2 linked regions of the Thermoleptolyngbya sichuanensis A183 genome follow. Each later gene encodes a partner of the first gene's protein in a complex. Links are inferred from orthologs where the notes say so. Each region holds a gene or a part of one and is shown in the gene's direction. Other genes may lie near its edges.

What was found. Proteins that work in one complex are often made in the same cells at the same time.
Region 2: the proteins of mnmE (region 1) and mnmG are in contact, whole or in part, in a solved structure (PDB 9HIP), measured with the Escherichia coli proteins. The link is inferred for Thermoleptolyngbya sichuanensis A183 from one-to-one orthologs.

The regions. Positions count from the first base shown.
Region 1 is NZ_CP053661.1:240,429-244,838, reverse strand. What follows is about bases 665-3,538. They hold mnmE (tRNA uridine-5-carboxymethylaminomethyl(34) synthesis GTPase MnmE), read left to right. Parts: upstream 665-1,332; coding sequence 1,333-2,745; downstream 2,746-3,538. Other genes in these bases: HPC62_RS01085 (hypothetical protein), read right to left, coding at 3,030-3,538; HPC62_RS01095 (DUF6671 family protein), read left to right, coding at 665-1,088. In the rest of the region: HPC62_RS01100 (hypothetical protein), read left to right, coding at 1-129; more of HPC62_RS01095, read left to right, coding at 222-664; more of HPC62_RS01085, read right to left, coding at 3,539-4,410. UniProt on the Escherichia coli protein: Exhibits a very high intrinsic GTPase hydrolysis rate. Involved in the addition of a carboxymethylaminomethyl (cmnm) group at the wobble position (U34) of certain tRNAs, forming tRNA-cmnm(5)s(2)U34.
Region 2 is NZ_CP053661.1:1,135,371-1,139,794, forward strand. What follows is about bases 1,006-3,893. They hold mnmG (tRNA uridine-5-carboxymethylaminomethyl(34) synthesis enzyme MnmG), read left to right. Parts: upstream 1,006-1,438; coding sequence 1,439-3,349; downstream 3,350-3,893. Other genes in these bases: HPC62_RS04855 (NF041680 family putative transposase), read right to left, coding at 1,006-1,084; miaE (tRNA-(ms[2]io[6]A)-hydroxylase), read left to right, coding at 3,466-3,893. Outside these bases: more of HPC62_RS04855, read right to left, coding at 1-1,005; more of miaE, read left to right, coding at 3,894-4,059; HPC62_RS04870 (GNAT family N-acetyltransferase), read left to right, coding at 4,075-4,424. UniProt on the Escherichia coli protein: NAD-binding protein involved in the addition of a carboxymethylaminomethyl (cmnm) group at the wobble position (U34) of certain tRNAs, forming tRNA-cmnm(5)s(2)U34.

The DNA.
Region 1 (4,410 bases):
GGCATTCCTGGAGCCACCGTCACTTTCCCTCGCGCTGGCGCTTACGAGCTAGTCTTGCGCGGCCGCCCCGTCACGTCGGGCACGTTTACGCCGTTTGAACTGCGGTTTCCGGTGACGGTGGCAAGGTAATGGGGACAATGGGGACTGGCGGGATCGGTCATGGCAGGGTAGGTAAGGTAAAATAATGCCTCAGGACTTCACTCCTTCTCTCATGCTTCCCGATGTCTTCCTACTGGTTTGCCGGACGCACGGCTATTTTGGCGACTATGCATCGCAAGGAGGCGGCGATCGCCCCCCTCCTCACATCCGCCTTCGCGCTAGAAATCGTGGTTCCCGATGGGTTTGACAGCGACCAGTTTGGTACGTTTACCCGCGATATCAAGCGGCCGGCAGATCAGCTAGCGACGGCGCGGCTCAAGGCAATGCACGCGCTGGAACATCTGGGGGCAGCGCTGGGAACAGAGTTGGCGATCGCCAGCGAGGGCAGCTTTGGGCCCCATCCGCTGATGCCCTACGTGCCGCTCAATCGAGAACTGGTGCTATTGGTCGATCGGCGGCATGGGCTGGAGATCGCAGGCCACGCCGCTACGCCAGACACCAACTATAGCCATCAGCAGGTAGACAGCCTGGAGGCGGCGCTGAAATTTGCCCAATCGGCAGGGTTTCCCAGTCACGGGCTGGTGGTGATGCCTGCGGCAGAGGGCAGCGACCCCACGGAGATACACAAGGGCATCACGCAGGAAGATCAGTTCCGAGAAATCGTGACCGCGACCCTCAAGCGCCACGGCCGCGCCCATCTGGAAACCGACATGCGGGCCATGATGAACCCCACGCGGATGAAGGCGATCGCCCTCGCAACGCAAGACCTGATCCGCAAGCTGCAACAGACTTGCCCCCAGTGCCACGCGCCCGGTTTCGACGTGGGCGATCGCCAGCCTGGATTGCCCTGCGCCCTTTGCCACGCGCCCACAAGCCTGACGCTAGCCGCCCTCTACCGCTGCGCCCAGTGCGGTTTTACTGAAACCGTGCGCTATCCCGACGGTCAGGACTTTGCCGACCCGGCCCACTGTGCCTACTGCAACCCCTAGCTTGGGCGGAACAGTGATCATTCCAGCAGTCCAATAGCAAGAGAATTTGGACGTTTATGGTGCGATCGCCCTCTAAAAGCGAACTTTAGGGGTGATGTCATTGCATCCGGTTGCCGATGGGGGCCAAGCTGCCGATAGGGGGCGAGTAGCGCATCACAGCGGTTCATCACAGGTTAATCCACCCATTTGCGCGTTTGGGGGCGAGTGCCAGTAGATTGAAGAGAGCGTCCCTTGATTTCACGTCATGACGGCTCCTGCTCTGAAACAAGACACCATCGCGGCGATCGCCACAGCAATCGTTCCTGCTCAAGGCAGCGTGGGCATTGTGCGCCTGTCGGGGGCTGAGGCCGTGGCGATCGCCCGTATCCTATTCCACGCGCCAGGGCGACAGGTGTGGGACAGCCACCGCATTCTCTACGGCCATGTGCGCCAGCCCCAAACCCAGACGGTGATTGACGAGGCGCTGCTGTTGCTGATGCTGGCTCCGCGCTCCTACACCCGTGAAGACGTGGTGGAGTTTCACTGTCACGGCGGCATGATGGCGGTGCAGCAGGTGTTGCAGGCTTGCCTGGACTGTGGGGCGCGGCTGGCAGAGCCGGGAGAATTCACGCTGCGGGCCTTTCTCAACGGGCGCATTGATCTAACGCAAGCTGAGAGCATTGCCGATCTAGTGGGAGCGCGATCGCCCCAAGCGGCCCAATCTGCTCTCGCCGGCCTGCAAGGAAAGCTTGCCCAGCCCATCCGCCAGCTTCGGGCTATCTGCCTCGATATTCTGTCCGAAGTGGAAGCCCGTATCGACTTTGAAGACGACCTGCCACCGCTGGATGAAGCCCTGATCAAAACCCAACTGTCGCAAGTTCTCGCCCAAGTGACGGCGCTCCTCGACACGGCAGACCGGGGCGAACTGTTGCGGAGCGGGCTAAAAGTGGCGATTGTCGGTCGCCCAAATGTCGGCAAATCTAGCCTGCTGAATGCCTGGAGCCGGAGCGATCGCGCTATTGTGACAGCGCTTCCGGGGACGACCCGCGACGTGGTTGAATCGCAGCTCGTGGTCGGCGGCATCCCCATCCAGGTGCTTGACACCGCTGGCATCCGCGAGGCCGAAGATGTGGTTGAGCAAATTGGGGTCGCGCGATCGCGCCAGGCCGCCCAAGCCGCCGATCTGGTGTTGCTCACCATCGACGCTGCCCAGGGCTGGACGGACGCAGACCAGGAAATCTATGAGCAGGTCAAGGGGCGATCGCTAATTTTGGTGGTGAACAAGGTTGATCTGGTGGCTGGGAATGGCGGTGTGGCGGCGTGGGGAAGCGATGGCGCTGTCCCACCTCCTCCGCTCGCTTTGCCAACGGTGTACACTGCTGCCGCCCAAAATCACGGCATCGAAGCCCTGGAGCAAGCAATTCTGACCATTGCCCAGGCCGGCAAGCTGACGGCTGCGAACCTCGACCTAGCCATCAACCAGCGCCAGTCTGCCGCGCTCACCCGCGCCAAAACTGCCCTCCAGCACGTGCAAGACACCATTGCTCAGCAGCTCCCGCTGGACTTTTGGAGTATTGACCTACGGAGCGCCATCCAGTCTTTGGGTGAAATCACGGGCGAAGATGTGACCGAATCTGTCCTCGATCGCATCTTTAGCCGCTTTTGCATTGGTAAGTGAGATTGATTTTGGAGTTTGGGTTTTGGAGTTTGGGTTTTGGATTCTGGATTTGCGATTTTGGATCGCCGGTCAATCGTCTGTGGGGCTTCCAAGAATTTCAGCCGCAGCGTCACGCTTGCGGCTCATTTCCAGTGTCCTGCGGCAATCCAAAGTTCCTGAAACGCCTACTGTTCAGCCTACTGTCCAGCCTACTTAGGACTTACGCACTTGCGATAAATTTCCCAGGTTCTGAACGATTTCTCGCGGGCGCAGCCCGCGAGAAATCGTCCAACTGCTTAGCCCTACTACTGTCCAACCGTTTGCACCGGGGGCATGGGCTGTCCCTGCATCTGCTGCATAATGTGCTGCTGGAGCATTTGCTGTTGCAGGAGTTGTCGCTGGGACATGGGTTGTTGGCGCAGGGGTTGTTGTCGCAGGGGTTGTTGGAGCATTTGCTGCTGCATCATCCGCTGTTGCGCCATCTGCTGCTGGGCCATTTGGTATTGCGCCATTTGCTGGGGAGAGAGCGCCTGCGGTCGAATCTGTTGCGGAACTGGCTGTGGGATCGGTTGTGGAATGGCTTGCGGGGCGATCGCCTGCATGGGCTGCGCGACGGGCTGGGTGTCGGGCGCGGCAGAGGGGTCTGCAATTTGGAGCATGGGCTGGGCGGGCTGATTGGCGGCCTGGGCGATCGCTGCTTCTAGGTCAGTTTTGATCTTCTCTACCCGTGGCTCATACAGCGCTAACAGGCGTTCTGCTTCAAACATGGCGCTGGTGTTGGGTGGCACCTGCTGCAACCGCGCCAGGCCTGCTTCCCAGGTGGCGACTACTGCTTCGGACAGGTCAGGGCGCTTCTGACGAATGGCGTGCTGCTGCCGCTCCCAGGCTAGCTTGAACAACTGCTTGGCTTCGCTGAGGCGCTGTCCGGCTGCCTCTTCTTGCTGAAGCCGGGCTTGCACTAAGGCTAGCTGATCTCGGTAGTCTTGGAGTTTGGCGGTGGCTGTCGCATAAAACGGGCTGGCAACGGGTACAGCCTCAAGCTGCTGAATCGCGGCTTCCCACTGGTTCCGAATCAACTGCCAGGTCTGGAGGTTGAGAACCGGAGCCTCGCTGGCCTGGGTAGCGGCGATCGCCCACTGCTCGGCTTGCCTCAACCCATTCAGCACCTCGTTTTGCTGCTGATATTGCTGGCGCAATTCATTGGATGTTGACCGATGGCGCGACCAAATGGGTACGGTGTCCAGCAGGTCGATCGCCCCAGTGAGGTACTGCTGGGCGGCGGTCAGGTCGGGCGCAGCAGGAGCCTGTGTCACGACGGTAAACGACTTGCTGCCCAGAGATTTTGCCGTTTCCAACTGGGGGCACGCGCCGAAGGTGCAGGGCTGCGTCAGCACGTAGCTGCCCAGAGCCAGCCCGACGGCTCCAATGCCCGCTATCAGAAGGCGATGATCTGCTCCTGCCTCGACACTCTTCTGAGGATTTTGGTGAGGAGTCTGGGCAGATTTGGGGGCTTGTGGAACCGCTTTTTGAACAGCTTGAACAGATTGAACAGGGGGTCTGCTGGTGGTTGGCGGGATCGGCTGAGCCTTGGTGCGGGCAGACGGCGCGACAGATGCAGGCTTGGGAATGGGAATAGTGGCGGGTGGAGCAATTGCCCCGGTTCCCGCAATGGCGCTGGCGGCAACC
Region 2 (4,424 bases), 900 kb from region 1 along the record:
GCCAGGGCAAGGGGTGGTCAGTACAGTCCTTTCGCGCTAACCACAACTGCCAACTGAGCAACGGCATCAGGCTGCTCCACTGTTCGGTTGCCGATACAGAACTGAACTGGGGATGTGTCCAATATAGCCTCTGCTTGGCAAAGCGATACCAGTGTTCAATGGCAAAGCGACGGAGGTAGTGCAACCACAGGGTTTCTAACGGAGGCATCTGCTCACCCAGCCAAACTAACCACAAAGGAGCCAAGCGTCGCGTGCTGCTCTGTGTCTCCAGCACCTCCACGCGCAACACTTCCATTGCCCGTTTGGGGGATTTGCGGAAATGGTATGCACTCCAACGACTGACCCGCACTCGTCCCCAGTTGGGATCATCGACTTCAACGGTTTCGACCGGGACACTCCAAGTGTCAGGGTCATTGAGTTTCATCTTATGTCCATGCTTGGCAGGTGCGCCTCGCCCTCGATACGCTGGGGGCGCGCCATAGACACATCGATTGGATGTAACCCGCAGCAGCAAGTCTGCCTCAATCCCTGCCGTTTGGTTGACAAAACTGGCATTGCCGTACCCTCGGTCGTAGATCGCCAACGGACGCACCGCTAACTGCCGAGTCACTTGTTTGAGTTGGAATGCCGCTTTACTGGCGGGTGTTTCAAAGCTGGTGATGCGCTCATGCCGCAATGGTAATGCCCAACTGCCCCTGTCTTCAGCAATCCAGGCTAAGGTACTGTAGTTTTGTCCGGCTATCGGGGCATGTCCTGTTCTGCCTGATAAGGTGCGGTCTTTCAAACGCCTGGCAGCAGGACGGTTCCACCGACTCGCATCACCTGCCAACAACGGTTGCTGCTGAGTCGGTATCTGCTGCACCAACAGCTTCAGCACCTTTGATCGGGGTAGGCGGCTATCGCGCAACGCTTCATAGGTGCTCGACCACTGGCGACGAAAGACAGGACTCTGCGATAGCCTCACAAACGACACGATGCACGCACTCACTAACACGGCATCCATCAGATCAAACAGGGCATCTCTGGCGTTTCCCAAGCTGGCATACAACGTTTGGCGAAATTGCTGAAGTTCGTTGAAAATCATGGGGTCAATGTTGGTTGTACTTCATTGACCTTACGGCAGTCGGTGCTTCTCATTGACTGCCTTCCTCTTCACCATTAGTCCAAACTAAAGTTTTAATTGCTGGTGATATTTATCACAAATCGAAGTGGGCGATTGTCTGAACGCAGGAGAGTGGGCAGGGCGATCGCCCAACTCATGCCCGACCGCGTTAAGTCCCTGCACACGCTGGAAAATCGCTGTAGGATCAAGAATGGAGCAACGCTCGGCTTGGAACTTTGCGTCTGAAGCTTTCTACTGCCCGTTCGCCATTCCATCCTCTGTGCTGCAAGTTCTTGTCGTGCAACCTCCACTTGACGTAATCTGTTCAATCTTGCCGTGGATCTTCAGAGCTTGGTCGATTTTCAAGATGCGTTTGATGTCGTGGTCGTGGGTGCGGGCCACGCTGGCTGCGAGGCGGCGCTGGCGGCGGCCCGGCTTGGTTGTCGAACCCTGCTGCTAACGCTGAACCTGGACAAAATTGGCTGGCAACCCTGCAACCCAGCCGTGGGCGGCCCGGCCAAGTCGCAACTGACCCATGAAGTCGATGCTCTTGGCGGCGAGATTGGCAAAATGGCCGACCGCACCTATCTGCAAAAGCGCGTGCTAAACGTATCGCGGGGGCCGGCAGTGTGGGCGCTGCGAGCGCAGACCGATAAACGGGAATATGCGTCCGTTATGCGCGGCATTGTGGAAAATCAGGAAAACCTGACCCTGCGCGAGGGCATGGCGACTGACCTAATCCTGGGCAAAAACGAGGAAGTCGTCGGCGTGCAGACCTACTTTGGCGTGGCGTTTGCCTGCAAAGCGGTGGTGCTGACGACGGGCACGTTTCTGGGCGGCATCATTTGGGTGGGCAACAAGTCCATGCCGGCTGGACGGGCAGGCGAGTTTGCCGCCACAGGGCTGACCGACACGCTGAATCGCCTTGGCTTTGAAACCGGGCGGCTGAAAACCGGGACTCCGGCGCGGGTGGATCGGCGCTCGGTGGATTATTCTCGACTGGAGCCGCAGCCCGGTGATGACGATGTGCGCTGGTTCAGCTTCGACCCGGAGGTGTGGGTTGAGCGGGAGCAACTGTGCTGCTACCTGACGCGCACCACCGCAGAAACCCATCGGCTGATCCGAGAAAATCTGCACCTGTCTCCGGTGTACGGCGGCTGGGTAGATGCCAAGGGACCGCGCTATTGCCCCAGCATTGAAGACAAAATTGTGCGCTTTGCCGACAAAGAGTCGCACCAGATTTTCATTGAACCTGAAGGGCGAGATATTCCTGAACTCTATATCCAGGGTTTTTCTACCGGGCTGCCAGAGGCGCTGCAAATCCAAATGTTGCGATCGCTCCCCGGTTTGGAAAACTGCGCTATGCTGCGTCCTGCCTATGCGGTGGAATACGACTATCTGCCTGCGACCCAGTGCTATCCCACGCTGATGACCAAAAAAGTCGAGGGGCTGTTTTGTGCGGGACAGGTGAACGGCACGACCGGGTATGAGGAAGCCGCGGCCCAGGGGCTTGTGGCAGGCATTAACGCGGCTCGCTTTTGTCGCAGCGAAGCCATGCTGATCTTCCCGCGTGAGCAAAGCTACCTTGGCACGCTGATTGACGATTTGTGTACCAAAGATCTGCGGGAGCCGTATCGAATGCTGACCTCGCGCTCGGAGTATCGGCTGTTGCTGCGATCGGACAATGCCGATCAGCGCCTCACCCCTCTGGGCCGAGAAATTGGGCTGATCGACGATCGCCGCTGGGACTTGTTCACCCGCAAGCAGGCGCAAATCACTGCCGAAAAAGAGCGGCTGCACACTACCCGCATCAAGGAACACGATGATCTGGGCCAGCAAATCTATGCCGATACGCAGCAAGCCATTAAAGGCTCCATCACGCTGGCGGATCTATTGCGCCGACCCGGTTTTCACTATGGGGATTTGGAGCGCTACGGCTTGGACAATCCCGACCTCAGTCGTGCTGAAAGGGAAGGCGCGGAGATTGACATTAAATATTCTGGCTATTTGCAGCGGCAGCAAAACCAGATCGACCAGATTGTTCGGCAGGCAAACCGCCCCCTGCCGCCCGATTTGGACTATTACAGCATCGACACGCTTTCCAAAGAATCTCGCGAAAAGCTGTCGCAGGTGCGCCCGCTGACGATTGGGCAGGCAGCGCGGATTGGCGGCGTGAATCCGGCTGATGTGAACGCGCTGCTGCTGTATCTGGAACTGCGATCGCGCCGAGTGGAGGCGGTGGGATGAGGAAAGAGGGAAGAGGGAAGAGCGAAGAGGGCTTGACCTTGGCTTGCTGCCTTCTCCTCGTCGGGTCATTCCAACACCCTGTCACGCAGCGTTCTTGTTAATGTGTCACGGAATCTATGCAGGCTGTTAAGACCATCAAGTTTCTCAAGGAGCCGACTTCGACGGCGTGGGTTGAGCAGGCGATCGCCCATCTCGACACCATCCTGCTCGATCATTCCCACTGCGAGCGCAAGGCGGCGGGTGTGGCGTTGAACCTGATGTTTCGCTATCCCTCCAGCGCCAAACTGGTGCGGAGCCTGACGGCGATCGCCCAGGAAGAGTTGGAGCATTTCGAGCAGGTGAACCAGTGGCTCGATCGGCGCGGCGTGGCCCTGGCCCCGCTGTCGGCTCCCCCCTACGGCGCGGGACTGTCCAGCCAGATTCGCCGCCAAGAGCCACACCGAATGCTGGATTCGCTGCTGGTGTCTGCGCTGATCGAGGCTCGCAGCCACGAGCGGCTGGGGCTATTGGCACAACACTGCCCCGATGCAGAACTGGCGCAGTTTTATCGCGGGCTGATGGCTTCGGAGGCGCGGCACTATGGCGCGTATTGGACGCTGGCGGCGACCTACTTTGACCCAGACACCGTGAACCGGCGGCTGGCAGAACTGGCAGAAGTCGAAAGTGCGCTGTTGGCAACGCTGCACCCAGAGCCGCGAATCCACAGCTAGGGGATTGCTGGGGAAATGGAGTGGTGGAGTAGCGGGGAGCAACTGGAGACGGCGCGGCTGTGGCTAGAACCTGTGTTGCCGGATGACCGTTTGGCGGTGTTTCAGGAATTTACTGCGGCGATCGCCACCTTTATGTATCCCAAGCCGCCCCAGGAGATCCGCGAAACCGACGAATTCCTTAGCCATGCCCTGCGGCAAAACGCCAGCGGTACAGATCTGCACCTGACCATTCGGCGGCGCGAAACGGCGGAATTTTTGGGGCTGTGCGGCATCACCCAAATCCAAACCCCCACGCCAGAGTTGGGCATCTGGCTGAAGGAGGCGGCCCACGGACAGGGCTATGGGAAAGAGGCGATCGCCCGCCT